DNA from 2 places in the Paenibacillus sp. JJ1683 genome. Region 2 is predicted to be linked to the other one. Evidence: predicted binding sites of a transcription regulator. Region 2 holds the regulator's gene; the other holds the start of a gene.

Region 1 (15,565 bases), 660 kb from region 2:
GGCTGTGGTGTACGTCACTGGGGTTTTCCACTACATAGTATCCGCTTTGCGGTATGGAATAAATGGCATGCTTCCTTTCAAGTTCAGCATAGGCTCGCAGAATTGTGCTTTTGCTGCACTTGTATAGCTCCGAAGCATCACGGACCGATGGTAGCTTGTAACCAGATCTATATTGTCCCTCGCGAATTTTAAGCTCTATATCTAATAAAACCGAAACATATTTTTTCACGATATCCTCCTGCCTGTTCAGTACATCCTCTTTATATGCTTATTCCTTCTTATGTTTCTGTACATGCTTGATGTTAACATGGTTTTTAGATAAACAGGATACCTCTTTTCACTAAACTGTACCCATACAGTTTCCATTCATAAATCATTTTAACCTCGCTAAAGGCTGTAAGCGTTATAGCTCATTAACATATTGAGACGGTAGATGTGAAAAAGAGGCTGTTTCTTCATGCTGGAAGAAACAGCCTTACTTAGTGATGATGTATGGATACGCCTATATAGCCACTTGTACTGTACAAGGGCTGTAGGCGGGAGAGAGTAGAACGATGGTCAGGCAACGAAGAAGATCAGATTAGTAGTAAGGCAGTAAACTAATCGCTGTCAACGCAGCAAGTGGCAGAATCAAACGATTAAAGCGGCGACGGCCGTATGGGAATCCATACGCATAGGCGGGTACTGGGACCGGGTAAGGGTACGGATAAGGGTACGGAGGATAAGATGCATAGCCACCATAAGCACGGGAGCCGCATCCACAATTGTTGGGCGGATAGGGGAGATTAACATTCTCCATTTCTTCTCCACCCATAGGAACGGCTAAGTATATCTTTTCCTCATCCACATGCTCTACTATTCCGTCATACATTGTCCCGTCCTTTACCCATACGCATACATAACGATGCATATGCTGTTGACATAGTGTTTTAGCATCCATCTGATGCGATGCTGTAACATTTTCGGTTATCATGCTTTTTTCCATGGTTGTTTCCTCCTAGACTCTTGCATGTATACCGTATGTTATTCAAAAACGGGCTATGTGCTACATCAAATTGGGCGAATTCCGGCTACAAAAAAAAAAGAAGCACCCCGGGAGCTCTTGGCAGAGCCCCTCTGAACGGACGTATGACGGGAAGACTTCTTCCGCAGCATACGTCCGCCGGGGTGCTGTATGATTAACTTGTCGGCTTAGCTGTATTATAACAACAGTTTGAAACTGTATCTGTGATCCGTATCACATTGTTTCAAAATGTTTCCATAACTACACGAGAGCCTCCACCAGCCTGCTCTGCGGGAAGAACAACCAGCTTGCGTGGGAGCCGGGCCCGCAATTCAGGCACATGGCTAATCACACCAACAGATAATTGATCGTGATGCAGCTTTTCTAGCGAGGTAATTACTGTGTCAAGCAGTTCGGGATCCAACGTTCCAAATCCTTCATCCAGAAAGAAAAATTGTAGAGGGTATTGGCCCCGCAATTGAATTTGAGCCGACAGCGCAAGCGCAAGCGACAAAGAGGTCAGGAACGTTTCACCGCCGGACAAGGTCGATACCGGACGTTTGACCCCACCGTTGGCATCATCACTAATGACAAAACCACCGCTGGAATCTACTTCTAGCGCATAACGCTGCTTAGTCAGAAAACGCAGGCGGCGTGAAGCGGATTGGCTGACCTGCATGAGCTGCTCTTCGGCAATATATTCAACGAAAGCATTGCCTCGAAAAACAGACTGGAGCTTGGACATTTTTTCCGCCTCGCTACGCAGATGTAAACGATTGGACTCCAGCTCCATCCAGCGGACGTGCCGACGCTGCAAGTCCTCTAAATCACGTTCGGCCTTGGCGCGATTCTGAAGCGCCTCTTCGTCGCGTGCACGGCAATCACGCAGCCTCGCAGTGGTCGTTTCCCACTGTCCCTCTGTTATTGTTGCTCCATTCAACTGCTCTTCGACATGTTTTAAACGGGAAGACAGCTCCTTCTCCCGTTCTCGGTGCAAATTCACTTCACGCTCATAGCGTGTGGCTTCTTCCGGTCCCAAGCAGCATTCCAAGACCTCTGCTTCCGTAGCAAAAGAGGAAGCTTCCAGACGGATGCCCCAACGGGATGCTGCCGTCTGCCGTCTTTCTTCTGCCGAGTCGGAGGCCTGCCGCGCTATCAGTGAAGCATGAACAGCCTGCTGCTTGCGTTCTTCCGCTTCGGTACGGCGGCGTGCAGCGGCTTCGGCTCCGTTTTTCAGTCCCAACAAGCGTGAGGTCGCTTCTTCCAGCAATGAGGCTGCTTGGCCTTCTCCAACCCACTTACGGAGCTGTTCTTGCTTTTCACGCAGCAAATCATCTTTACTTTGCAGCCCTGTACGACGGGCAATAATGATTTTGTCCTCCTCGATGATGCTTTGCTGTATCTGCTGTACACGCGCTGCCTTTTCTTCGAGGAAAGTCACGCTCGTCTCCAGTCGGGATCGCAGCTCCTCCGCACGCCGGTCGCGCTCCTGCATGGCGCGATAACGCTCCGCAGCTTGGTCGGGGCCGACATCCGGCAGCTGCGCTGCCCATTCGGCGCGCAGCCCCTCGCTGCGCGTGGTACATGCCTCGCGCTTGCTCCGCGCCTGCGTCAGGGCTGCAACCGCCGCTTCCTGCTCGGCGGCTGCACGGATACGCTGCTGCTGTCCGGCGGCGTCCGCCTCACGCAGTGCCTGTGCCTCGGCAGGCAGCGTATGCGCACGCGCTGCCAGCTCAGCCGCTGTACGCTCCAGCGCTGCACAGCGCTCCGCCCATACGGCGACACCACGAGGCACAGCAGCCGCAGGCGTAAAAGGCTCGCCCGTGGCGGCAGCGCCGCTGTCTGCGGCGGCGGGCTGCGTCAGCAGGCTGCGTTGCTCGTGCAACTGCTGGCGCAGTGTGAGACGCAGCTCCTGTAAGCCGAGCCGCAGGCGGTGCAGCTCATCCGGCGCAGCGGAATCCGCGCCATGGGCCGCAACAGCGGCAGGCGCGGGGTGATGCAGAGAGCCACACACTGCGCATGGCTCTCCTTCGCGCAGCTCGGCAGCGAGATGCTGCGCGAGACGTCCGAGCTCCTCCGCACGGAGTTCGTGACGCAGCTGCTCCTCTTCGGCAGCCAGTGCCGACACGTCGGCTGTAATTTCCGCATCCAGCGCCAGCAACGCCTCAATGCCTTCAGCCACCTGTGCAGCAAGGACAGAACGCCGTGCCTCCGTCTCCTGTGTCTCCTGCTCCATTAGCTTTAGACGTTCGTCTGCTAGTGTAAGCCGTTTCTCCTGAGCTAAATACTCCTGTTCAGCTTCACGCCATTGCTCATGCGCTGTCTCCAGCTGTTGTAGCCGCTGCACAGCCTCTTGCAGCATACGCCGCTCATCTGCCCGCACTTCATTTTGCTTCAACTCCTGCTGAAGCTCCTGCTGCCGCTTTAAACCTCGTGTCTGTAACTCTTGTTCCTTTGCGAGACCTGCAGCATGCTCCGCAAGGGTTTGTTCGCTATGCACCAATTCGGCTGCCAAACGTTCTCTTTCGGTCCGCAGCACCTCCGTATCACGTTCCAGTTGAAGCGCCTGCTCCAGTTGGTCGATCCGAAGCAATAGCTTTGGTTCTTCGGCACTGAGTGCTTGCCGCGCCTGCTCATCTGCTTGCACAGATACAAGCGCCGCCTCCGCTGCGGAGGTAGCCAGGACTGCCATTTGTTCAGCATTCTTTTGCCGTTTTTCTGCTTCGGCAACGGCTTCCTTCCAATCTGTCAGTGCAGGCAGCAACGCCTCCGCTGCAGATGCTTGTCGCAGCTTGCGCTCCAGCAAAGCAATGCCTGGTTCCTGTCTTGCCATATCCTCCAGCTCATTCACTCTTTGGCTAAGCTCGATGACCAGTTCCCGTGTTTTGTTCAGCGCCTCCGCTTCCCGTGAAACACGCTCTAGTTCGCGGCGTGAAGCCTCTGCATGGTCAATCGCTTCTTGGAGGCGCAGCTTTACAAGCTCAAGCGCTTCAGCACTCGCATCCCCCAGCCCTTGCTGCTCCGCTTCCAACGACTTCAAGGCGATGTCGTTATCCTTCACACGACGGCTCAGCTTCTGAGCAAGTTGATCTCCGTACTTCTCCAGATGGAACAAACGCTGAAGCATCTGTCTACGTTCACTGCCCTTTAAGGATAAAAATTCCGCAAACTTCCCCTGCGGCAATACGACAGCGCGCGTAAAATCGTCCATTTTCAGGCCGATGTACTCCTCCACACAGCGTGTCACATCCTGTACTTTGTCAGCAAGTACTTCCTCGCCGTCTTCTGTATATGCAATAAAACGGCTAAGCGTATTATTAACCGATACGCCTCCTGCACGTTTGAAACGTCGTTCTACACGGTAACGGCGAGGTCCTTGAGCTGACATTAATTCAAATGTAAATGCTACAGACAGCGTATCCTCGGCATGATTCATGATGCCTTGTGTACCATTCACCGCCCGCTCCACTTTACCGTACATGGCCAACGTAATGGCATCCAGCAATGTTGATTTACCACTACCCGTTGGACCAAAAATTCCGAACAGCCCCGTTTCGGTCAAATCGTCAAAGCGAATTTCCTGCGACTCCCGGTAGCTTTGCAACCCCGCCAGTTTCAGAAGGATCGGCTTCATACCTCATCCTCCTCAGCGTGGTCTCTTGTATCATCCTGTTCTACCAATTCTAGAAACAACTGTACTAATCCTTCATCCGGCTGTGCTCCGCCCGTCTGTCGTTGGTAAAACGCCCGGAACAGCTCATGAACCGGCAGTTCTGAACGTTGCTGTTCCAACTGTGCCGCAGCCATTTCTGGGTACACGGGGCGAATATGAATGATGCCTTCACGGCTTTTGCGCAACCGTTGAATATCTCCCATTGACATCGCTTCATCCAGCGTAATTTCCAGGTCAATAAAGGCATCAGCATCCAGTCCTTCATCCAGCCAGCGATATACTTCCTCCAGACCTCCCCGTGCTCGCCACCTCACTAATGGGCGTCCACTGGTAATATACAGTTCCTCAACCTGTGCTGGCTTGCCGGCAATCACGTCAATTAACGTAACTGATTTGGCTTGTCCAGCTTCGGAAAAGCTATAAGCCAGCGGAGAACCACTATAACGCATCAGTCCATCGCCCTTCACATATTGGGGACGATGCAAATGCCCCAGAGCTGTATACTGCGCTCCAATGCTCAAAGCAGACGGATCTACGGTATAGGCTCCCCCGACCTGAATCGGACGTTCCGAATCCGACTCCAGCCCGCCAAGCACATATATATGGCTCATCGACAAATTAACAGTATCGGGCCGAAACGCTGTACCCAGCTGCGACATCAGCATCCCTACACGGCGGCTATATGCCTCGCGTAATATGGTTTCGTCCCCGTCTTCAGACAATAACTCATTCAGACGAGACTCGGAGGGATATGGCAAGGCCGCAATACATGCCATTTCGCCCGTTCGCGGTGTGAGAACGCGCACTGCTTCCCCATGAGGCAGTCCCAGCAATGTAATTCCACGCCCGCTCACCAGCGGGGTGACCGAGGATACTCTTTCCGGCTGATCATGATTGCCGGCAATGACGACTAGCGGTCTTCCTCCAGCCGTAAGACGAGCAGATGCTTCATAAAACAATTGCTCTGCGGCGGCCGAAGGATTGACTGAGTCGTACACATCCCCAGCCATCATAATCAAATCAGCCTGCTGGTCGTCAGCCATTTTCACCAATTCTTCCAAAAACGCCTCCTGCTCCTTCAGACGGCTTCGACCTTCCAATGTGCGACCCAAATGCCAATCCCCTGTATGTAAAATCCGCATGCTATTCCCCCTCTCCCTATCTATATCACTACAGCTGCACACTCTCTCCAGCTTCTATAAAATACAACCATTTCTCAGCAACCTTTTTGCCTGTAATCTCTTCAATCACACGGGCATACAGCTCCAATTGAAAACGATATTGGTCTGTTAAATGTGACAGCGTACGATATTCGGTTATCCGGTCTGTTTTATAATCCAGCAGCACAAGCCCTTCGGGAGTTTCAAACAAACAGTCAATGATCCCGTTCATCAGCACTTTATCGTCCCGCCCGCTTTCCGTAACTGTCTTCTGTTCTGGCAACACCGCAGGCAAACTGTGGTTCCAGTAATCGGTTGCCCGCATGGTATAAGTAAACGGAAGCTCACGCTGAATACGGGATGAACCCAGCATTCTCTCCCCTAGCTCACTAGAGAAAAACCGTAATATTTTATTCGTATCCAGCGCCTTTGCATGAACATCCAGTAAGATACGTTGATTCAGCAAACGAGCTTTGGTTTCCTCAATAACCTCAGCGCTCAAGACTCCATCTAGGGGCACATGCAGCATCAACGTATGATAGACCGTCCCTCGTTCTGTAGGAGTCAGTCGCTGATTCCCCATAAACTTAGGTCTGCGCAAGTGTAATTGACTGCCCCTAGTGTCAGAATCTTCGCGATCCTCCGGTAAGTCTGCTTGTTGGGAGATAGAAGATAGATTCAGCCAATCGTCAGATCCTATCTCCTGCATCTCCAGCCATCTTTTCATCTCTGTGACCGATGTATTGGCTGCTGTCTTGCCCGCCCGTTCATACGGGTAGGTCCAGGAAAGAGCCGCAGCAATATCCGTTTCACTTTCTTCGTCTAATTCGATTAGCTCAACATTTCTCAGTGCTTCTGTTTTTTTTTGGCGTTCTTCGGCCGATACCTCTTCTCCACGATCCGGGTTCACACGAGAGCCAGAAAGTGTTTCTGAGGCTACAATTTTAAATAACCAGTCTGCCCCCGGCATGTGTTCCAGTCTGTGATAGTACCCCTCCTGATCCCCTGCCGCTTCCCTCAGCGAAGTTGCAGAAGGATGACGAATCAATGCAGGACCTACCCAGTCCAGATAGCTGCGACCTGCCGCCAGCATATAGTCTGGTAGTACTGTTTCCGCATGTTCCTTGGCACGTGCCCAACCTGCTGCGCGGGAAGCGAGATCCTTCACGGTTCCGGTCATAATCAGCTTTTCACGCGGACGCGTAAGCGCTACGTATAGCACACGCATTTCTTCAGCCAAAAGCTCCAGCTGTGAGCGTCGACGGATCGCTAAATTAGGCAGCGTAGGGTAGCTAACGCGGTTTTGTTCCTCCACATATTTAGGACCAAATCCCAACTCCTTGTGCATAAGAAACGGCGCATTCAGATCCTGCTGATTGAACATTTTTGCCGTCCCGGCAATAAACACGACAGGAAATTCAAGTCCTTTACTTTTATGAATAGTCATAATGCGGACAGCTTGATCGGGTTCAGTCCCCCCGCTGATGGATCCTAAATCACCGCCTCGCTCCCGCAGACGGGAAATAAAGGTCAGGAATCGAAACAAGCCTCGGTTGGACGTAGAAGTCTCATACTGTCTCGCTCGGTCATATAAAGCCCGTAGGTTGCTTTGACGCTGTGAGCCGCCAGGGAGTCCACCCACCCAATCCAGATATCCTGTTTCCTCCAGCACATTCCAAATCAATACACTTAAGCTGCCTTGTCTGGCTTCCTGCCGCCATGCGTCCAAATTACGCAAAAATGAACGTAGTCGGGTAGACAACGTATTCCCGTCATTCCTATGGACTGGGTCAGGTGAAGATAGCGGGTCCTCACTGAAAAGATCCATCTCCATAACATCAGCAGAGGTCTCTTTTAAACTCTCCTCAACTTGTTCAGTCTGTGCCGCCGCCAGCAATGCATCATAAAACATTCCATCCGGCTTCTCTAGACGAATTTGTGCCAGTTCATCTTCGGTCAAGCCGACAATTGGCGAACGAAGCACGGATGCAAGCGGGATGTCCTGCTGCGGATTATCAATAATGTGCAGCAGGGACAACATTACCTCAACTTCCGTTGCTTTAAAAAAGCCTGTCGTCTGCTCTCCAGAGGCTGGGATGCCCTCAAGCCGCAATTCTTCCACAATTAAGGGAGCCCATACGCTTGCTGAACGAAGCAATATGACAATATCACCGTAGACTGCTGGACGCATCGCTTTTAATCCCCTGTCATAAATCAACAGTGGCTGTCCAGTATCTCCAGTCAGCTCCTTAATCCGTTGAGCGATTGCACGAGCCTCCAACTGAGCCGTTTCAAGCTCCGCAAGCTCGGCCAGCTCACTTTCCTGTAAAGCCGATTCGTTCCCCGTTTCAGACAACTCCGAAACCTCAGAAAGACCACGCCCGCCTTTATCAACTAACAGCAGTTCAGGCGCGTATGCAGAAGCAGCGTCCTCCTCTGTCTTCTCGGGATAGGACGCGCCGTGTACGAGCCAGGCTCGTTCATCATACTCAATTTCCGCCACATCCACACTCATAATCTGGCGGAACACCAAATTCACCGCATCAACAACTTCCTCCCGACTGCGGAAATTACGCGCCAGATCAATCAAAAAGCCATCTTCCTGTTCCTGCATGCCGTATCGTTGATACTTATTCAAAAACAGCCCTGGCTCTGCCAGCCGAAACCGATAAATACTCTGTTTCACGTCTCCCACCATAAAACGGTTACCCGGTTCCTCGCGCGATACCAGTCTAACGATATCTTCCTGTACGGTATTCGTATCTTGATACTCATCCAGCAGTACCTCGTCGAACTGCGCCTTGTATTCAAGTGCAGCATCGGAAGGTAACAGCTTGTACGGAGTAGAGTCGGGGTGTCTTAATATTTTCAAACAATAATGCTCCAAATCCCCGAAATCCACCAGTCCTTTTGACTGCTTGTGCTGTTGAAATCGTTCCCCGAAAGCAATCACAGTCTCCACCAGTTCGTCCATCAGAGGAGCGGTCGCATGCAGTTCCTCCAAATAAGCTTCTGCTCTCCGACCGAACAGGGAAGCCTTCATATCCGTAATCATTTTTTTGGCAGCCTCGCGCAGCGTCTTAACCCGTTCCTGCAATGCAGGCTCGGTTTGATCTTTTTTGACTGGCTTGAGCTTGCCAAAGGATGCTGCCTGAAATTGATCATACAAGGATGCCCACGGCTGTGTCTCGAGCTCTTGCAGTAATTCCTTCACCATCGCCGTATCCTCTTGCAATGTCATGGCATAGGGTGCAGGACCGCCAGGCTGCATAGCTGTTTCATGCGCCTGTTCCAGCAAACTCGCTGCTCCGCGCAACGAAAGGGCAGCATCCGTCAAAATACTACGAACCCAGGGAGTCTCCCCCAAAGCTGCTACATCCTGTACACGAAATGCTGCTGCCGTCTCGCGCAGCCAATGCTCCGGCCAAGGATGACTTTGAGAAAAATCATACAAACGCTGAACAAGCACATACATGGCATCATCGGTGCGTTCTCCACTAAACCAGTCGACCAGTCTGCGGAATGTGCTGCCTTCATCATGAAGCTCATATTTCTCCTCAAACAGTTCTTCTAAAAGCTCTTGGCGCAGCAATTCTGTTTCATGCTCATTCATAATCCGAAAGCCGGGATCAAGAGGAATGGCCTGATAATGCCTGCGGATGACCTCCATACAAAAAGAGTGAAGCGTCGTAATCGAGGCTCGATTCAACAACGATAGCTGGCGACGTACATGTTCACTTTCCGGTTCCTGTTCCAGCACACGTTCCAGCGCTTCGCGTATCCGTTGACGCATTTCTGCGGCTGCAGCCTTCGTAAAGGTCGCCACCAGTAACCGATCTACACTGAAGCCGAGCTGAGGATCAACAATTTTGCGAATAATACGCTCTACGAGCACCGCTGTTTTACCAGACCCCGCCGCTGCCGCAACCAGCATGTTGTTACCGGATTGCGAAATGGCACGCCACTGATCATCGCTCCACATGCTTCCTTCCGGCTTCGGCAAGCCTTTAGCATTTGACGTGCTTATCATTGCTTCATTCCTCCTTTCCCTTCCTGTGTATGACCCAGCAGATCCCAGACCTGATCCTTACCCGGTTTCCCCCATTGGTTGTAACCACTGCCTTCCAGACTGTCGTCAAATTGACAAACAGGCTTAAAAGAACAGAAGGTACATGCCGTTTCTTGCTGGATGCGATAAGGTTCAATGGCAACATCGCCTTCCGTCATCCGTGTGCCAATCGTCCGAATATTGTTGCGCACCGACGCTAACAGGCTATCCCACTGTTCAGGCGAAGCAACGGAAGCACTGCTATAAAAACTGCCGTCTGCTTTCACTGCAACAGGTAAAATAGAGGAATATCCTTTGTCCAATGCTGTATCCATTTGCCCAACTACATCCCGATCCGCGAGCAATAATCCCTTCATCTTAAAACGTTTCAAGAGCTCCTGACGCGCCTGTTCTGCGCTAAGACCGTTAGGCGATTGCAGCATCGGATTGTGGACGTGAAAATACAGTGTACCCGCCGGATAAGCAGTCTCGCCCAACCATTCCTCCGCCGCATTCAGCAGCACGTCCAGGTATGTGAGCATTTGCAGGGATAAGCCATAATACACCTCATGCAGCTTAAGATCCTTTTGGCTAGACTTGTAATCAATGACACGCAAAAGCAATCCTTTTTCTCCTTCTGCCACATCCACACGGTCAATCCGTCCGACAATTTCCATCACCACGCCGTTATCTAACCGGAAGCTTAAGGGAGGAAGCGGCTGACCCGGTCCGAAGTCCAACTCCAGCCCAATCGGCTCAAAGCTACCTCTCCGTGCATGTTCACCCAAAATTAATGAAGCACGGCTCACAATGTCTTTTAACTTGCGCAAAATATAGCCATACCGCTTGGAGCTCATTAAAATCTCGCCTTGCAGTCGAGGAGCAAGACGCTCCACCGTACTTTCCGCCTCTTGGCGGCATTCCTCGGTAGTGAGGCTTCCCCAGCTGACATTGCGTTCACGCAGATTGATCGCCATCTCACCAAGCGCTGCGTGGAACAATTGTCCGATATCCGGAGCCTTCAGACGATACATCTGACGTTCCTTCAAACGAAGACCATGAGAGGCAAAGTGAGAAAATGGACATGCGACAAAACGTTCCATCCGAGATACACTGGTACGCAGCTTGTTGCCATACAGACGGCGGCTCGTTTCCTTCTGCATTTCGGCATGATTCTCGTAAAAAAGTGAGGTCAACAGCTGACGCAACTTGTCCTTCTCACGTCCCTGCTGGCTGGCATACCAGTTATATACCTCCCACCAGGGAGATAAAATATCACCGCCACGCCGCCAATGCCGTAATTGCGCAATGAGCTGCGGCAATGCCTCTGACGGATGGGAAGCATACTCCCATTGCGTCGTCCAAGCGTCTTCAGGCAGAGGGTATCCAGCCAGTGGACGTTCGTTCAGGCCAGGAAACAGTTGCCGCACATGTCGCACTAGCTCTGACGGCAGCAATGGCTTGCCTTCTTCATCAGTCACTGCATAGCTCATCCACAGGCTTTTACCAGCAGAGGTCAGGGCTGTATAAGCGAGAAACCGTTCGTCCAACAGACGTCTTGTCATATCTGGCGCCAGGTCTACGCCTTGTTCGTTTAATGCCGTACGTTCCTGCTCGTTCAGCACCCCATCCTCATGGAACACAGCCGGCATTACACCTTCGTTCATACCTAGCACAAAGGCATGTTGAATACCGGATACACGCGTACGGTCCGTGTTTCCGACCAGTACCTGATCCAGAGCCGGCGGAACAAGTCCCATACGGAACTCAGCTAATCCCGTTTCCAGCACTCCCGCAAACAAAGCAGTATCCAGTCGCTCATCACCCATCATTTCGACGATTTGATCCAGCAGTTCAAGCACCGCCTCCCATACCTGACGGTGCTCCTTCGCCTGCTCGGGATTTCCAGCTTCTTCTGCCTGATGAATGAAGGCGTCCAGCTTGTGACCGATTTCTGCATCCTCCAGCAACAGATATACGGCTTCGCTCTTCTCAAGCGCCGTTCGTGCCTTCCCTATACGCTTCTCAAACGCATGTATAGGTGTCACAATCACATCTCGGCACAGCTCCATCAAATCCAGCGTTTCATCCCGTTGACGGTTCCGTTCCTGTTCCTCCAGCTCGAGCGACAAACTGGGCACAGCCTGCCATGCCCGGCCATCTGTCCAACGGCTACCTTGTATTCCGCAGGCCAGCACATAGTTTTCCAGACGGTCCATCTGCTCGCGGCTCACTCGACCGTCCAGCGGCAATAGAAGGTCTGTTTTGACCGCACGAAATACATCCTCGTATCGCCAGCGTCGCTGCACGATATCCAGTGAAGCCCGAACCAATTCCACCAAGGGATGATGAAGTATACTTCTCCGCTGATCCAAAAATACTGGAACTTCATATTGCTTGAATATCGGTTCCACCCATGGCTCGTAATCTTCAATATGACGCACAAACAGAGCCATCTCCCGATAACGCGCGCCCTCTTCGCGGGCCAGGCGGCGCATTTCGCGTACGGCTCCTTCCAGCTCGGCGCGGCGATTTGCCGCAGCATACAGTTTTATGCCCTCCGGTTGTGTATCTGTCCGTTGTTCTCGCAGTTGCTGTAGCCGCAGCCGTTGTTCCTGATTCCGCAGCCCTGTGCGATGTTCGAAATTAGCCTCCAAATACGCCAACGCTGGACGTTCCTTAAACCTAGGCATTGGATCGGGGCGTAATAACTGTGTCTGCGTTTCAATCATCAGCTCCTCTGCCATTCCTTTAAGCTTGACGTAGGTAGCCGCTGAAGGATGAAACAAATCCAGCTCATGCGGAAGCTGTCCACTTTCGTAGCTTCGGTTACAGGTCAGCGCCACTGTCAGCGAAGAGGCGTGCAGCATAAGCTGCTCCACCACCTTGTATTCATGTGGTGTAAACCTCCGGTAGCCATCCATCCAAATGTCTGCTCCGCGCACGAGGGAAGACTGTGCAATCTGTTCTGTCAGCATGCGAAGCGTATCTTCACCATCGATATATTTAAGCGTCAGCTCCCGTTCAAAATCCTCATAGATTAGACTGATATCCTTGAGCTTGCCTCTTAATATCGGAGTGGACTCCCCCGCAGCATGCATTCTATCCAGTTGCTCCGGTACAGACCGAGCATCATTTCCGTACTGCTTTAGCTCTGTGAACAACGTATTCAACCGATCCACAAAACCGAGTTGGTCTCCCGAATCTTTAAATAAACTCAGTTCATCCTTGCGACGACGAATAATTTTATATAAAAGCATCTTCTTGCCTTCTTCTGTTACAGGCACCAGTGCTGAACCCCCTGTTTCCTGCATGACTAAATAGGCAAGACGATGGAATCCCATCACTTGGGCGCGCACCGACCCCTGAATACCGTTTCCGACTTCGGTGAGCAACGCATGCTCTGAAGCAAATGACGATTGCTCAGGCACAAGTAACAGCATAGGCTTACCTAGCGGCTCCTCGCGTAACATAGAGGTCATTTCATTACGGATTAACGTGCTTTTACCACTACCAGAGCGGCCAATCAATAAGCGGACCGACATGATGCCGCCTCCTTTCTAACCAACAACATTCTATTAAACAGTATAGCATATCAGGCAAAGGAGAAAAGAACGTACGTTTGCCATGTTGTAGCAATTGGGCTCTTCTCAAAAACAAACAGTCCCGCAGGATGGCTTGGTGCAAGCCTTCTCTACAGGACTGATGTATACTAAAAATGAGTTTGTTTTCACCTATTTATCTTTATCGCCTAATAGTAGTTTAACTTTGACAAGGGTATGAAATCTACAGCTGTGTCCGGCTGCGCACCTCAAAGATGGCAAATTTCAAATAATGACCTTCCTCCACACCTAAAATTTGGGGATGGTCCTTCCCTGCCGCTCTCCAATCTACCAGTCGGAGGATTTTGCCAGCATCTGCAGCCGCTTCCTTAATCGTGTCCAAAAACAGCTCCGGCCGCATATGGAACGAACAACTCGCTGTTACCAAATAACCGCCCTCATTGACGAGCTTCATTCCGTGAAGGTTGATATCTTTATATCCACGTGTAGCTCCTTTGACAGCACTCTTCGTTTTGGCAAAAGCCGGCGGATCCAGAATAACGACGTCAAAGGTACGTCCGCCACCCGCAGTCAGCGGCTTAGATGTATCTCCTTTGCCGCCCGCTCGCGCGGTGCGTTCCTCTACACCTTTAACCTGATTACGTAAATATTGAAAAGCATCGTCGACGACAAACTCGACGCGATCCTCAAAACCGTTCAGCTTCACATTATCCCGAGCACTTTCAATCGCATGTTCAGAAATATCCAGACAAGTTACTTTTTTCGCACCATGTTTACACGCATTGAGCGTAAAGCTACCTGTATGTGAAAAACATTCCAATACAGTTGCACCGTCCCAGAATGGGAATTCAACAACCTTACCACTTTTATTCACAGGCTTTATGACCGTTGTGCCGTCATCCCCTGGGTTTGCAGCTACTTCTTGCAACGTAATTCCGCTACGCGCTCCCCAACCTGTCATCAACGGCGCGATGGCTGCACGATTTTCACGCTGGTCAAAGAAATACCCCGTCTTTTGTCCCTCTTCGATATCGACCTTGATTTGTAAGCCATTTTCCGTCACCACCACATGGCGCGGGCAATCGCCGTACAAAGGACCCTTCGTCTGTTCCAACCCTTCCAGCTCACGGATGGATACATCACTACGCTCATATATACCAACTGGCCCCATTACTTCAACAAGTGCATCTCTGATTTCTTCCCTGCGCCGATCCATGCCAAGCGTTAACAGCTGAACGACCAATACATCACCAAAACGGTCTACAATCAGCCCAGGCAAAAAATCAGCCTCGCCGTACACCAAACGATAAGCGTTTCCTCCGGTCACAAAGCGTTCGCGGTGCTCCAAGCAATTGCGGAAACGTTGGGCAAAGAAGCTTTGGTCCATCACTTCTAGCGGCTCATAGGACATCACACGCACTGTAATTTGTGAAGCAGGATTATAGTAACCTGTCGCCAAATAACGCCCCTGATGGTTCAGGATGCTGACCAAATCACCGGCTTCTGGATCACCCTCAATCTTGGCTATTTCATTTTTAAACACCCAAGGGTGTGCTTGCTCCAGCCTTTTTTTACGGCTACGCTCTAATATTACTGAAGGCAAAATCCTTCACTCCTATTCTTGGATTACTCAAAGTGTTAAAACATTTTGTTCGATAGGGGCGCGGCTCCGCCGATTCATTTGGTCTTACGATCGCTGGCGCTTCTCCAGCTTCAAATGAACCGCTTCGCTACTGCCCGCCTGTATGTCGACGTCACGCTTTAAAAGCTTGTGAAGATACTACAAAATGTTCGTTCCATAAAAAACTGCTCGGCCATGCTTGTCATGGCTGTCCTAGGTAGATCATAGGCTGTTACATAAGTATTCTCATTTTCACCTAGAAAAGGGGGGGCTAAAGCCGTGTTTATACATGTTATATTGCCGCTGTGCGGTGGGCTGCTTATTTTTTTAGGTGGAATGAAGCTGATGGAAGCTGCCCTCCGGCATTTGGCAGGCCCCTTCCTTACTCGCTGGCTAAACCGGGCTACGGTTTCCCCTTGGCGGGGTATGTTGTTTAGCTCAGGCATTACCGCCCTACTGCAAAGCAGCACCGCCGTAACGGTGCTGACGATCGGACT
Region 2 (15,565 bases):
ACCGAGCCGGATAAAGCACCTATTCTCATTGGTGCCTGCTCTAACGGAGAGGTTGCGTCCAATATTAATGAAAACGGGAATAAGAGTGGATATATTCAAAATAGGGGAAAAAATGTTTCTGTGAACTAGCAATGCTTTCCTTCCCTAGCTCCTAGCAGGTCCTGCTAGTGTGGTGTTTTTTATTTACCAGTATGCCCTACCACAGAATGTATTTTTACATATATTAAAGTGACGACAGATAAAGGAGGTTAAAAGGCATGGGTGCATATGAAGGTAATGGCGGCGGCGGTGTATGGACTTCTACAGCGGCAATTCTAGTGCTCTTTATTCTCTTAGTTATCATCACTAAATCACTTTGGGTTTAATTTGTGAAAAGAACTGCTGGGTAATTTCACTTCACTCATGGATTGTAAAAGGTTGATCCCAATAAGCGCATAAACTATTTGGCAATAGCCACAGCATTCGCTGTTCTTTTGGTGGGTGCTCGCTGAATTTCTGCCATAATAGTTTTGCGCTTATTGGGTTTTGTCGGAAGGGAGAATGTCTCATTGAAGGGTTTATTAGCCTATACCGAATGCCTTTTCTTCAAGATCTTCTATAATTTCTAACGCAACAAAATATCCAAAAAATAATGTTAAAATATCCTCATATCGTTTTCCTGATCCTCTTGCTCTACTTAATATTATGTTTTGACTTTCTTGTATTTCTCTTTTATGGAGTGATCGAGAAACCACAGATGAATCGGGAGCGATCAGATCCACCATTAGAGTGGACAACTTTTTCTGAAACTCTTCAATTGGAAAGTCATTATTTTCTTTTGAGTACAGCTGCATAGTTTCAGGTGGATCTTTAAATGTAATCGGGTATTGAGTATTGAAGACACCTTCATTAGCTATTTTGTCAGCAATTAATTTACCGAAAACGATACCCGCTGCAAATGCTTGCCCAGGGATTCTTCCCATACCAAGAACACCATTAAATTGAGCTTCACCAGTAGCAAAAACACGATTCAAGTTTATAACTTCAGCATTAGCATTGATTTCGATTCCTCCTGAAGAATAGTGCATTGTTGGTGTAATTTTGATTCTTTTATTTTTAACCACATTAGTGCTAAATCCATATTTTTTAAATCTTTCATTCAATATATTTTCATCAGCATGGCTCATATCCAAGTACATATCCTTTTTTTGCTTGATGCAATCGAGTTCAAAATGTAAAATCTCGTCAATCATTTCATGGTAATCATCTCGAGCAATGGCATCACAAATATACTCATCTTTTAATAGTTGAATTCCTTCCTCATCTACTATTTTCCCTTGACTTAAAGATACAACTCCGCCCAATAAAATTTGTCTTCCATTGTATATTGACCAAGGATGAGACATTACTGTAGACATTCCCTTTAATCTTGCACCCATTTTTTTAGCTAAGATAAGCGTTTCTCCAGTCGAACCCGGTGAATTATCATTGTAGTTAAATTGCCCCGCATATCCTCCCGTAGCTAATACCAAATAATTAGCATATATCCTGATAAATTGATCTAATTGGATGTCATAAAATAATGCGATAATTCCTTCATTATACTTTTCCAAATGAATCAAAATTTTATTACACAGCGGTTGTTCAATATGTTGTAACAAACAATTAATTAATTTCTTTCCTCCCTGTGATTTAATCAAACATTCAGGCATGATACCAAAGGATGTTTTCTCATAAGAGATTCCTAATTCCTCGAAAAAATTTATAACTATGTTGGAGTTTCTATATAGCGTTTCAATAACCGATCGATCTGCTCCACATTTATCAACCGTAAGATTAATAATATTATTAATATCATTCTCTGATGGAACACGTGTATTTGCGGCTGCAAGAAAGGAGTTGCTCTGTTTGGGCGCATTCTTTTTTGTTGTAATCGTGTACTTGATATTGTTTTTTGATAAATAATAAGCAACAGCAAGCCCCGATATACCCGTACCAACAATCAAAATTGGAGTGTAGTGTTCTACGGATGTTACATTTCGTTCCATCATTCTATCTCCCTTTTTAAGATGCAGATATTATCTTAGGCTGAATCTCACAGTCCGTTTTCCACTTAGATATATTTGTTTGTTACCGATGAAGAATAGAATCTAAGTGAAATATTTTTTCCTAATTGTACAAATTTATTACTTATATTGTCAACTTTATCTAAGAAGTAATTAAACCGACTTTGAAGGAGGGATATTCAAACCAATCAATCTTTGATGGCACTAGCTTCTAGGACTGGAAGCTTCTAAATTTTCAAAAAGGCATATTATATTACCGGGAAGCCGCTTCGAAATATATTTCAGAACATATCTTAGAACATGAGAATATAGAGGGAACCATTATCAAAAAAATAGGGAAGCTGCTTTGTGATTTTAATACTGATTCCATTTGAAAAATATGAAATGGAGGGAATATTGTGCCACGAGCTTCGGTCATACTGCCAGTTTACAATAATGCAGCTTTTGTCTTGGAGGCAATACACAGTATTTTAGCTCAAACTTATTCGGATTTTGAATTAATTGTTATTGATGATGGTTCGACAGATGGATCTACCTTTCTTATTTCACAAATATCAGACCCTAGAGTGATAAAAATCTTCCATAATACCAATCGAGGGTTGATCACTTCTTTAAACGAAGGATTAAAAAAGGCCAATGGTGAATATATCGTTCGTATGGATAGCGACGATATTTCTACGCCAGATCGACTAGCTGTACAAATCGCATTTATGGATCAAAATCCATTGATTGATGTATGCGGTGCTGCTTTTACTTCATCTAGTGGGGGATCAATAAAGGTAAATCCGGCCAGTCATGACGAAATAAAAACATGGTTGTTATTTCATTGTTGTATCTGCCATCCTGCTATAATCATGCGCAATAGCATGATCCGTCGGCTTGGCGTTCAATATGATAGTAATTATCCTCATGCCGAAGATTACGAGCTGTGGAACCGACTAGCTTTCCAAGTACAAATGGCGAACATCCCCATAAACGTATTGTATTATCGTCAACATAATGGACAAGTGTCCAATCAGCACAGAGCTATACAAGATGCTACTGCTCGGAGAATTCGTCAAAGACAGTTTAGTAAGTTAGGCTTGGAATTATCAGATGAAGAGAACCAGATTATGCTGGATATTCTTGAGTTTAAAATTAATCCCTACGATTATGATAGTTACACCAGAGCTTTAGGTTTTGCCAACTGGGTGCTGGAACAAAACAGTAAGTATTTAGTTTATAACCAGGAACTATTAAACATGGCGTTTTCACGGTGCATATCCCATATTCCTTATTAACAGAGAGATAAGCAAGTGATCCGGTTGGAAAGAAGATACTCTAATAGCACAAGCTTTTGAAGTTTTTGCAAAAAGGTGATTAGGCTCTGCCGGTTTAGCTGGTTGAGCCTTTGTTTTGTTTGTCTGTATGCCCTGTCACAAAACGCAGCTATACATATATTAGAAGTACAACAATCGAAGGAGGTTAAAACCATGGGTGCATGTGAAGGCGGCTACAATATGTGGACTTCTACAGCGGCAATTTTGGTGCTTTTTATCCTCTTGGTTATAATTACTAAAGCATTTTGGATTTAATTTTATGAAAAAACTGTTAGGCAACATACTTCACTTTTTTTAGATGGTAAAAGTTGAACCCAATGGTGCATAGGTTATTTGGCAGTAGCCATAGTAATCTCTTCCTTTTGGTTAACTAAGTTTTTACAGCATACTTAGGGGACCCTGCCATAATAGGTTGTTGCGCTTATTGGGTTCTGCTGTCAGTGAACAGCATGGACTATACATTGAAATCTTACATTATTCGCATAATATATTGACATATGGTCAATTTTAGAGAAAAATAGACTACAACAATATAAAAATTTTGGAATTTTTATGTGAAGGGTGGATATGGCATGAAGCATACACCTACGATTCGGGCGGAACTAGATAGATACCTAAAACAAGAGGGTCTGAACCTGACGCAATTCGGGCATATTGCAGGCATTAATAGGGGAATAGTTAGTGGCATTGTAACAGGCAATAGTTCTATGTCTGTTAACCAAATTGATAGAATTACAGAGGCTATGGGTTTACCAGAAGGCTATTTTTACGACTTATATGTAGAAAACTATATCATCGACATTCCCCCCAATATGAGGAGAATCGAACCATTTTTGTATCGCTGTGCAGAGTTGGACAAGTTGGATGCGATCCGTCGAGTGGTGGGAGCTATCATGGACAATCTACTCTACTCACCCAAACTATTTGACATTGCAGAAGAATTATTAGCGCAGGAACGACATGATGCTGCACTATTGCTCTATGAGAGTGTAGCAGAAGTGGAGAAATATCAACATTCTGAACGTTTGGCCATCTGTCAATATCGGATTTTCACGATTCAGATTGATGACGATCAAAGCCGCAATCTTAGGGCAGCCATACTTTTTGAGCCTTATGTCGAGCGCCTAGACGAAATAGAACAACTTGATGCATTAAAGGACTTAGCTAATGTGTATAGGTCTTTGCGTAAATGGGATAAGGTTGATGAAATAGCGAGAAAAATGAGAGCTAAAGCGGAAATCCAATACACTTTGAAACATCAACAGAGCAGCCGAGAACGCACTGAGTCTACTAAGAAGCTAACTCGCCCCATGTTTGTGTACATTACCTATGCCGATTTATTGTGTGCAAGTGTCTGTGAAGCCCGAGGCGACTATCAACAAGCCTTACAATATACATACGCCTACACAGATTTGGATTGGGTCAAAGAGACTGACGAAGATACCCAATACTGGATTAGCTTGTTTCAGCATTGGGCAGAAGGTAATACTTATGTTAATAAACTTATGTCCGGAAACACTAGTGTGCTGCTAGATTTTGTTGAATATATAGGAACAACCGCCAATGAAAGTGAGAAGCTCTCAAAGTTGTTGAACATTATTATAGTAGCTAACCGATACAATTTGGATATAGATGGTGTACTTACAAAATTTAAAATAGACATTGATGCCTCTACTCAACTCCCGACATCTACTGATATGTACACCCAACAAGTGGTACCTGACTATATTGCATTGTTTTGTTATGAAATGGCCTATTATAATTTAAATAGGAAGAAGTACAGTGATGGTTTTAAACAATTATTATGTGCAATGGTAAAAGCACATATACTAAACAATGAAACATATTTCATAAACTGCACAGGTCTCTTTGCACATTTCCAAGCATATGCGTCTCCAGAGACCAGAGAAGAGTATTTTAAACTATTAGAAAAGGTGTGGTTAGACAATGTTGAAAAAAATGGCACTGTTAATCGTTGCGAGTAGCTTTTTATTTTTTATAACTGGTCCCGTCCTGACGCAACATATTCAGATCCTTGTACAAATTGGAGGTGCTTAAGCACAAAACTCTGCTAGCCTTATGGTTAGCAGAGTTTTTTAGTTAAAGGAATTGTTACACTACGCGCCGAATGAGTCACTGAAGTGATCAGTTTTTAAGCATACATATAAATATTTTGATGGCACAAAGTTACTCCGACACACTTAGAATAGTAGATTTATTATGTAATCATTCCAATATTCTGAGAGGGGATATTATTACTGGTGATGAAACTGCAGAAGCAAACGGGAGAATAGACTACAAAAAATAGATTACTATAGAGAAATTAAAATATTGTATAAAGCGACAAGAGTGACACAAGGCATACCGTAATCATAGTGAAGCTGGGGCCGTGACCCAAAAGATCGTGTTACGCCGCCTGGAGTGTAAATAGATACTGTATGGAACACTGAGCCTCAGATTAAGCTGAGGCTTATTTTTATGTGGACCAATTTACGAACTTATCAGTGTGACTGATAACGCGTGGGCTATCAACGTTATAAAAAACGAAATCACAAAGCTGAATGGGTTCGCTGCTGCTTTTTGGTGACTCATTCCGTTCATTGATTTAGCAAATGATTGAAGATATGCTTGTATGTAGTGCGGGGTTGGCATTATTGATGATTAATGCTTCATTCATTGCCGTCTTATCCCTTCATCAATCATTTCTTATGGAAGGAATCCCTTCTGTTCCAGCAAATCCTCTGTGACCTTCCACAGTTTTTGCTGCATCTTGGGATCTCCACCAGGTGAGACTGGTTGAATAGATTTCCCAGTTCCGACGTTAAAGTATCCACCTGTTTTTTTATGATATTCCGGATCTACAATTAATCGGGTGATGATATCTGCTCCTCTTCGCGGATCTCCAAGATGAAGGATTTTCAACAATCGTTCTAATAGAGGGGCAAACCAAAGTTCTCGTCCCAATCCGGTAACATTGAATCCTGGATTTAGTGCATTTACGCTGATTCCCGTATCCGACCATCGTCTTGCCAGTTCAGCAGTGAACATAATATTCAATAATTTGGTCTTTCCATAGATGGGCGATGAGCCACGAGCGGTAAAGGCAGTTGTATCCGTTAAATCCTCGGGGAGCTTCAAAACTCCATGACGGCGTGAAGCTTCGGAGGCAACATTGACAACTCTGGCCTTGCCTACGTTCTGCAGGCACGGTTTTAGTGTATATGTTAACAGCCACGGCGATAAATAATTTATGGCAACCATTTCAGGAAACCCCTCGGGAGTGACGCGTTGCTCAAAAGCATGGATACCCGCATTGTTTAACAGCACATCAATATTAGAGTATGCGGCGGCTATCTCATCCCCGATTCGTTTAACATCCTTCAGTACCGATAAATCTCCATAAAAAAAGTCAACCTTCGCTGATGGGCTAACCAGCTCAATCTGTTTTCTTGTAGCTTCAGCACGTTCCCTACTCCTGGCAGTCAAAACAAGGTCAAAGCAGCCGCGTTTTCCCAATTCAACTGCGACTAGTTGTCCAAGACCACTGGTGGCACCTGTTATGACAACAGTAGTATTTTTAGACATCGTCATTTCTCCTTCATGTGTTACAATTTTATTGGAGTAGCCAATTCGGTGAGTTAGCATATTTGATTGACATATGTCCACTATAATAATTTGGTTGATATATGTCAATCAAATTTGACTTGTGGTTTTTTGAACGAGAGAAAGGTGATTGAAGATGAAATATAATGAAGTTAAAAATGAACCAAGGGAGAAATTGGAGATTGAGTTGGGCGAGCAGCTTAACGCACTTATCAGCGCTTCACACGCCCTGAATGTCAGAGCTGCTGCGAAATTTGACTCCTCCTTACAACCTGCCGCCTTCCATATTGTTCGTTGGCTGTATTCTTATGGCCCAACAAATGCCGCCACTTTAGCGGAATCAACTGCGATGGATCGAAGTTCAGTGAGTCGTCTTGTCAAACAGCTTGAGTCTTTGGGGTATTTGAACAGAGAGGCCTCCCGAAGTGATGGACGAGGAATTGTATTATCTCTTACTGAGCATGGACAGCAAAAATTAATTGATGCGCTTAAGGAGAAAGAGTCCGTTTTCTATGAACGAATTTCGGACTGGGAAGATGCTGAGCTTCATAATTTTAACCAAATGCTTAGGCAATTTAATGGACTCCATCGCCACGGAACACAACCTTAAGAAGTGACCCGCATGTAAGGAGTTTGGATATAGAGTAGAAGTGGATAATGAAATCTACCCGAATGTGTATTTTTTATGTCAGACAAAGCTCCCCTTACTTTGACAATCAATAAGCCGTATGTTTATGGATGAAGATAAATAGGAAGGAAAGGATGAAAATAATGAGTATGAAATTAGGAAGGAAAACTACTTTATGTTTCTCCACAATTGCTCTCTTATTTTCAGTTTTGTCCCCGCTATCAGCCTCGGCAGATGTAGCAAGCGTCACCCATGACACCTATACAAACTCTTTAAATCAGGAATTAGTTTCATCTCAATTAGTAATTTTTAAAGATGACACAGCATATACAGATGTATCTATTGTCGGGAAAAGAGTGAAATTTTCGATTAGTGGTTTAGAAAACCCGTTTAACACTAATTATTACAATCGATTAGTCTGGACTAGTACTGATGAAGAACCAAATATAAAAAATATTCTGACAGTAAAAGTTGCGCCAAAGACAGGGTCGCTTTACAGTTCCAGCAACTATGAAAACCTTTCACTGATAAAACAAAAAATCAACTCTGACTCACCTGTATATGGATGGATTCAACTAGAATCCAAAGAGTGGGTTAAAGCAGGATCAGCTATAATCAAATATTAGAAAATTCCTAATGTGTAGTATAAGTAAATACTATAAATAAGCGAAATCCCCGCCGACCAGCTAAGGTAGTGGGGATTTTTCAATATAAAATAAGACTTCATCAACTATTGACAGAGTCTTTTAGAAAATTGTTGAAAGTAGTGTTCTTAAGAAGGGAAAAGTGTTTCGAAATCTGGAAAAACGCCATCACTAAGCCAACTGGTAGGGTCTTCAAAACTTCCATCGAGTGTAGCGGTAGCATAATCTCCATTGGAGCCATACAAAGTAATAGAGATATTTTTTGTTATTTGTATTTAATGTTATAAATGTGTAATGATTTTGTACATAGTTCATTAGTTGTGAAGAATATTCCTTACTTGTCTTTGTTTGTTACGATATGTTCATAAAAAGTTCACTTACATGAAAATTTGGTTGCAGCTAAAATAATCACATCCAAAAATGAAAGGTTGAATTAAATGCCAACAACTAAAAAGGAAAGCTTTTACTTTGGGGTTATTATGTGTTTTGGAATGGTCGTTATTATGACCTTCTATAATCTTTTGATTAACGGATTGATTGGAAAAATTAGCTTGATTACCATTGCTGTTGAATTTCTAATTGGATTTATTATAGCGCTCATATTAGATTTATATATCGTGGGTCCTGTAGCAAAAAAAGTTGCTTTAAGTCTACCTTTTGATAAATCCAAAAAAATATTTTTAATTATCACGATTTCAACATGTATGGTGTTCGGAATGGCCTGTTCTATGTCTTTCTACGGTTTATTAACTTCAATTCTAAGTCAGGGTAATGGCGATCATTCATTATTTGAAGCCTATTTAGAAATTTTTATAAAGAACTTTGTTGTGGCCTATCCATTACAATTATTGGTTATGGGTCCTGTTGTTCGAGCCTTGTTTATAAAATTTATAAAGAAAAGCGAGCAAGTGGGACCTTATAAAAAAGTATTAAATTAAATAATAGAGCAAATCCATTGCAGCAATGTTAAGCTAATGAATGGTTTTACAGCTAGAAATGCTTAAGTTATGAAAATCGGATACAAGTTTGAGGAAGCTATAACTGGCGGGATTGGTAGTTTGGTGTATTATTTAACACAAAAAAAGCAGGAAGAATTCTTCCTGCTTTTTGCTTGAAAATAATTATTAACGTCTGCGTTGTCCATCATTCACGCTAAACAGATTAACAGCCAGTGCGTTACCTCTTGCACGCGCATTGGCTCTTTGGTTGGAACGGATGTTTAATCTTCTTCTTCTCAATTCACGGTTGCTGTGTCTTCTGCTCATAATATCACCTCCCTTCAAAGAAATGAAGGTACGGTTAAATCTTAATGATGTTTATGCTTACGCTTTGAAATTTTGATATTTAATGCGTTAGTTGCGAGTGCATTTCCGCTTCCTGTTTTAGCAGCTGCGGCTTGAAAGACTTTAACGACCAGATATCTGTTTTTCCCGATGCGATGCTTATACGTTTTAACTCTATTTCTGATCATCTGCATAACTCCTTTGCTTTAGGTCTGCTATATACATATGTCAATTGTGCTAGTAATGTATCAGCATAAATCTACTAAAGACAAAAAGAAGCTAGTACCTATGTTCCTAAATGTTTAACAAAAAAAGCTCATGCTAGCCTGCGTTCGCCTTCCCAACTTTACGTTATAGAGGAAGGCCACCGTAGGTTCATATGTGTCAAATTTCCATTTGTTTAGCTAATAAAAGTAAACAGTTTAAGATCAGAGTGGAACTATCTCGGATATGGGCGGATATAATAGTAGAGACAATATAGGTTGCTGAAAAGGAAAGAATAGTTGGAGACACATACATAGTAAATATAACAAAAATATAAAACCGGCTCGCCTAGGCGGCCGGTTTTATATTCGTGGTAGTATAACGGGGAAGAAAGCACGATAAATCAGTGGAAGTCCCGGAAGAGTCCAACAACCTTGCCCAATATGCTGACGTGTGTCAGTCGAAGTGGCTCAAAGGCTGGATTTTCAGGTTGAAGCCGGATATGATCTTTTTCTTTGTAAAAGGTTTTAACTGTAGCCTCGTCTTCATCTGTCATAGCTACTACAATGTCTCCGTTATCAGCGGTCTGCTGCTGACGCACGATTACATAGTCTCCGTTAGCAATACCAGCTTCAATCATGCTTTCGCCTACAACAGATAACATGAATATTTTATCCTCACCAACAAAGTGTTGGGGAAGAGGAAAGTAATCTTCAATATTTTCTGTCGCCGTAATAGGAAGACCAGCGGTTACTTTGCCGACGACGGGAACACGACTAATGGAGTAATTAATCAAGTTGCTGTTATCCGATTCGTCTTGACCGAGTAATTCAATAGCCCGTGGTTTCGTAGGATCGCGGCGAATGAGTCCTTTTTTCTCCAAACGATCCAAATGACCATGAACCGTAGAACTGGAGGCCAATCCGACTGCCTCGCCTATTTCGCGCACAGAAGGGGGGTATCCCTTTAGACGCACTTCATTGCGGATAAATTCAAGAATGGCCTGCTGGCGGCTCGAAATCTTAGACATACCGTATCAACCCCATTTAGTAACGTTTGGGAAAATTATAGCATAGAACCTCCGTTCGTACAAACATAAGTTCTAAATAATCCCTAAAAATATTCACGAACTTTTGTTCTCTTTTCTATTGAACAAAACAAACGTTCGTGTTATATTGTGAAAAACATAAGAACAAACGTTTGGAGGACGCGGCCAATTATGAAATATAGCACTTATCAAAGTATTTTTCCGATGAATTTAGAGAATTTACAGGAGACCCGAAAAGAGGGTAAGGTACGTTTGTTACAGGCTCTTACCAATACTCTTTTACTCAAGCTTCTTATTCTAGTAATTATCGTTTGGGTTGCAGGGGCAGGTGTACTTACGGTTTTTGCAGCACCTCCAGTTTCCAATGAAGAAGTGATTAAGCTGACTGTACAACCTGGAGATACGTTATGGAAGATTGCCGTGAATCATAAACCGGAACGAATGGATACACGGGTATATATTGAAGGAATTGTACGTATTAACGATTTGGAGGATCGGGGGGTGCAGGCAGGTCAGGTACTTAAGCTCCCACCTTCTGATCTATAAGACTATAGAGCTTGTCAAGGAGCGCAATGAGGGAGCCTTGACAAGCTCTTTTCTACATGTCAAAGTGTATTATATCTTTGCTTTTATGGAGGGGACACAATTTGGATATAGACAGTTTGGTACAGCGCATTAATGAATTAGCGCGCAAAGCAAAAGCCGAAGGATTGACGGAAGAGGAAACCACGGAGCGCGCCAACCTTCGGGAAATTTATTTAGGCAACATTCGCCGTAATTTTCGGCAGCAACTTGAAACCATTGAATTTGTGGACGATGATACGTCGAAGGGAAATGGCGGGCTGAAGCATTAATGTTGCTAAAGCCTGCATCATTTGCCTTTTGTTATTAGGTATCTTTCTTGGTATCTATATAGATCAGCTTTAAGGCAATTGTTTTAATGTAATATTTATTGGGAAGGGAATTGAGAGATGGCCCGATCATTTGAAAGAAAAGTACGTAAAAACACAGCGCATTTAAATAAAACGCGCAAGAAACAAGGCATTCAAACCATTAACGGCGCAGGTTCAGCAATGGACATTTTCCGTGGCCGTAATATTACTGTGCCAATCATGCTGGCTGGTCTTGCTGTATTGTACATGCTTATGAGTTACTTTTTGACTAAGACCGGCATGCGGGGAATGGATTGGCTGGTATTTGGCTTGTACTTGATGCTGGCTGTTATCTTCTTCATTCGCCGTCCTTATTTAAAAGTGGGAAAAGATACCCTTTATATGTTAAAAGGTGGCAGAGAACGGCCGATGACGGCAGGGGACATGAAAGCCATCAAAATTGAAAAGGGTTACGTTACCGTTGAAAGAAAAGGGAAGGGCGGTAATTTTATTTTCACAAAATCACTGGGACGCTATGATACAGATGCCATCGCAGAGCGCCTTGAAAAATTTGCACTATCCAATCAGATACAGGTAGATAAGAAATAACCGATTTAGCCTGTAGCTCTGTAAGTAAGGCCGTATGATGTTATTTTTCATATAACATGGTGCGGCCACTTGCTTAATATGGGCACACATAATGATCTGATTCGTGACCAAACAGACAAGCTTACATATACAGTGGAAAGAGAGTGGATAATTCGTATGACGATTCAGGCGATAATGTTTGATCTTGATGATACCCTTCTGTGGGATGAACGTAGTGTAGAAGAGGCATTTGATGCAGCATGTCAAACAGGCTCCCGAGAAACAGGCGCTGATCCGAAAACGCTGGAAGAAGCCGTACGCAAGGAAGCGCGCGCTTTGTATGAATCCTATGAAACCTTTAGTTTTACTCAAATGATTGGCATTAATCCGTTTGAAGGACTGTGGGCGAATTTTACAGCAGGTGAGCAACCTGAATTCCGCCAATTGGAACAGTTGGCTCCTGTTTATCGTAAGGAATCATGGCGCAGAGGGCTTCAGCAACTGGGGATAGATAATGAGGAGTTGGCGGAAAAGTTGGCTGCCCAATTTGCTTCGGAAAGACGTGCACGTCCACATGTATATGAAGAAACTTTTGAAATTCTGGATCAATTGAAGGGACAATACAAGCTACTATTGCTGACAAATGGTTCCCCTGATCTACAACAGGAGAAGCTGGATGGAGTTCCTCAATTGGCTCCTTTTTTTGATCATGTTGTCATTTCAGGTTCTTTTGGTCGGGGCAAGCCTGATCCTTCTATATTCCAGCATGCTTTGGGACTTCTAGGAATTGAACCTGGACAAGCTTTAATGGTAGGAGATAAGCTGACGACTGATATTCAAGGGGCTTTGTCAGCTGGTGTACATTCGGTGTGGTTGAATCGGAACGATAAAACCAATACTACAGAGATCAAGCCGAAGTTCCAAATCAAGCATTTGTCTGAGTTGCATGGAATTATTCAATCTTTAAAGTAAATAATCTACAGTCTTCTAAACAAGTATAAAGAAAACTCCCTTCGCTCGATATGCTACAGAGCAGAGGGAGTTTTCTTATTGACACAATACATCGTAATTATGCTGTAGTGAATGTTGGATCTTCAAACGGTTCAGCAATCCATCCATTTTCTTCGATGAACAAGCGGACTGCGACGATCTTTTGATTTTCCATTAAAGTGAAGAAGTGCGGTGTATTTTCAGGAACAGAAATAACGTCGCCTGGTGAAAGCTCTACATTAAAATAGCCGATCTCTTCAGAGCCTTTAATGATAAAAATCCCTTTACCAGCAACAATGGCGCGGATTTCATCCTCGGTATGGGTGTGAATTTGCTCGAATTTGGCCAGCAGCTCCTCCAAATTCGGCGTTGCTTCAGATAAAGTGATGACGTCCCAGATTTTATATCCGCGACGTGCGGCTAAATCTTTGATTTCAGGTTCAAATGTTTTAAGAACAGCGGCTTTTTGATCATCTGTCAAAGTAAAGTTTTCTTGCAGCTCCCCTGGCAGCTTGGAAGCATCCCAGTGTTCATACAATACCTGGTAGCTCTCCAAAAATTCACGTACTCGCTCTTCACCGCTAATTCGCTCATTCGTATTGCGTATAAAAATTTCTGCCATGCACAAATCCCTCTTTTCCACTTGGATTAATGTTGTATAAAGAATACCATGTCTTAACCAGTTGTACAATACAGGCTGAAGCATTTATGTGGGAACGACTATAGTAATACGATACAGTTTAAAGACGTTCGTCTATAACGATGCATACTACAAAAATAGATCAGCTAAGTCGTTTGTAAAGAAGAATAGCCTGCATAAAACGTATGTTTTTACTTCAATCTATCTAAATGATACGGTTTCTGCTAAACTAGGATTTAACGTTTTGCGGGGGTGAAGAAATTTTGGATAAAGTTAGCTTGCAGGATGCGTTACAACGAAGAATACTCCTTCTTGATGGGGCTATGGGCACTATGATTCAGCAGGAAGACCTTTCTGCCGCTGATTTTGGTGGGGAAGAGTTAGAAGGCTGCAACGAGATGTTGGTCTTAACAAGACCGGATGTCATTCAAGGGATTCATGAAGCATACTTGGAGGCCGGAGCAGACCTGATTGAAACGAATACATTTGGAGCGACATCCGTCGTTTTGGCGGATTACGATATACCAGAACGTGCCCGTGAAATTAATCTGGTGGCGGCCAAACTGGCGCGTAACGCGGTGAATAAGTACAGCACTGCGGACAAGCCTCGTTTTGTTGTAGGAGCTATGGGTCCAACTACAAAAACCTTGTCTGTCACAGGCGGTGTTACATTTGTAGAGCTGATTGAAAGCTATCAGGAGCAGGCTTTGGCGCTTATTGAAGGTGGGGTAGATGTTCTTCTGTTGGAGACCTCACAGGATACGCTTAACGTTAAGGCAGGTAGCATTGGAATTCGTCAGGCTTTTGAGCAGACAGGGATTGAGCTTCCATTAATGATTTCTGGCACGATTGAGCCGATGGGAACAACGTTGGCCGGACAAAACATCGAATCCTTCTGCATATCACTCGAACATTTACATCCAATCTCGATTGGACTGAATTGTGCTACAGGTCCAGAGTTTATGCGTGATCATATTCGTTCTTTGTCTGAAATGTCCTCTGCAGCTATTAGCTGTTATCCAAATGCGGGCTTGCCCGATGAAAATGGTCAATACCATGAATCGCCGGATTCATTAGCTCGTAAAATGGCTGCTTTCGCTGAAAAAGGCTGGTTGAATATTGCGGGAGGCTGTTGCGGTACTACTCCAGAGCATATAAGAGTAATGAGTGAAAGTATGGCGCAGTTTGAGCCACGTCAGCTCGTAGGTCATCATCCTCCTGCCGTATCAGGCATTGAGCCTGTGTATATTGAACAGGATAATCGTCCGTATATGGTTGGTGAGCGAACAAACGTTCTGGGTTCCCGGAAATTCAAGCGTTTGATCGTGGAAGGCAAATATGAAGAGGCGTCTGAAATTGCGCGCGCTCAGGTAAAAAGCGGAGCACATGTCATTGATATTTGTGTGCAAGATCCGGACCGTGATGAAATGATAGATATGGAAGCGTTCTTGAAACTGGTTGTAAACAAGGTGAAAGTACCATTGGTGATTGATACCACGGATATTAAAGTTATTGATAAAGCACTTCAATATTCGCAAGGTAAGGCAATTATTAACTCCATTAATTTGGAGGATGGTGAAGAGAAATTTGAGAAAATGGCTCCTATTATTCATAAATACGGCGCTGCTGTTGTTGTCGGAACGATTGATGAACGTGGACAGGCAATTGCGCGTGAGGATAAGCTCGAGGTAGCTAAGCGTT

Evidence for each region. Region 2 encodes LexA, which represses DNA repair genes until DNA is damaged. Its sites were predicted from a motif close to CGAACATATGTTCG; they were not measured.
Region 1: addB (helicase-exonuclease AddAB subunit AddB) is a predicted target of LexA. The motif match lies at 13,496-13,509, and genes of this name have one in related genera.

Annotation. Positions count from the first base shown of each region.
Region 1 covers NZ_CM129820.1:3,829,123-3,844,687, forward strand. The annotation lists gene ACUC6J_RS16365 (aminotransferase-like domain-containing protein) at 1-229, opposite strand, end outside; gene ACUC6J_RS16370 (hypothetical protein) at 581-985, opposite strand; gene ACUC6J_RS16375 (AAA family ATPase) at 1,248-4,637, opposite strand; gene ACUC6J_RS16380 (exonuclease SbcCD subunit D) at 4,634-5,818, opposite strand; gene addA (helicase-exonuclease AddAB subunit AddA) at 5,847-9,866, opposite strand; gene addB (helicase-exonuclease AddAB subunit AddB) at 9,863-13,429, opposite strand; gene ACUC6J_RS16395 (class I SAM-dependent rRNA methyltransferase) at 13,671-15,050, opposite strand; gene ACUC6J_RS16400 (Na/Pi cotransporter family protein) at 15,348-15,565, shown strand, end outside.
Region 2 covers NZ_CM129820.1:3,168,810-3,184,374, reverse strand. The annotation lists gene ACUC6J_RS13530 (hypothetical protein) at 1-14, shown strand, start outside; gene ACUC6J_RS13525 (hypothetical protein) at 258-365, shown strand; gene ACUC6J_RS13520 (FAD-binding protein) at 561-2,027, opposite strand; gene ACUC6J_RS13515 (glycosyltransferase family 2 protein) at 2,444-3,325, shown strand; gene ACUC6J_RS13510 (hypothetical protein) at 3,518-3,619, shown strand; gene ACUC6J_RS13505 (helix-turn-helix transcriptional regulator) at 3,937-5,349, shown strand; gene ACUC6J_RS13500 (SDR family NAD(P)-dependent oxidoreductase) at 6,071-6,949, opposite strand; gene ACUC6J_RS13495 (MarR family winged helix-turn-helix transcriptional regulator) at 7,104-7,577, shown strand; gene ACUC6J_RS13490 (hypothetical protein) at 7,739-8,221, shown strand; gene ACUC6J_RS13485 (DUF2798 domain-containing protein) at 8,677-9,177, shown strand; gene ACUC6J_RS13480 (hypothetical protein) at 9,364-9,504, opposite strand; gene ACUC6J_RS13475 (hypothetical protein) at 9,546-9,710, opposite strand; gene lexA (transcriptional repressor LexA) at 10,130-10,756, opposite strand; gene ACUC6J_RS13465 (LysM peptidoglycan-binding domain-containing protein) at 10,946-11,320, shown strand; gene ACUC6J_RS13460 (DUF896 domain-containing protein) at 11,422-11,628, shown strand; gene ACUC6J_RS13455 (hypothetical protein) at 11,746-12,255, shown strand; gene ACUC6J_RS13450 (HAD family hydrolase) at 12,412-13,206, shown strand; gene ACUC6J_RS13445 (1,2-dihydroxy-3-keto-5-methylthiopentene dioxygenase) at 13,304-13,846, opposite strand; gene metH (methionine synthase) at 14,128-15,565, shown strand, end outside.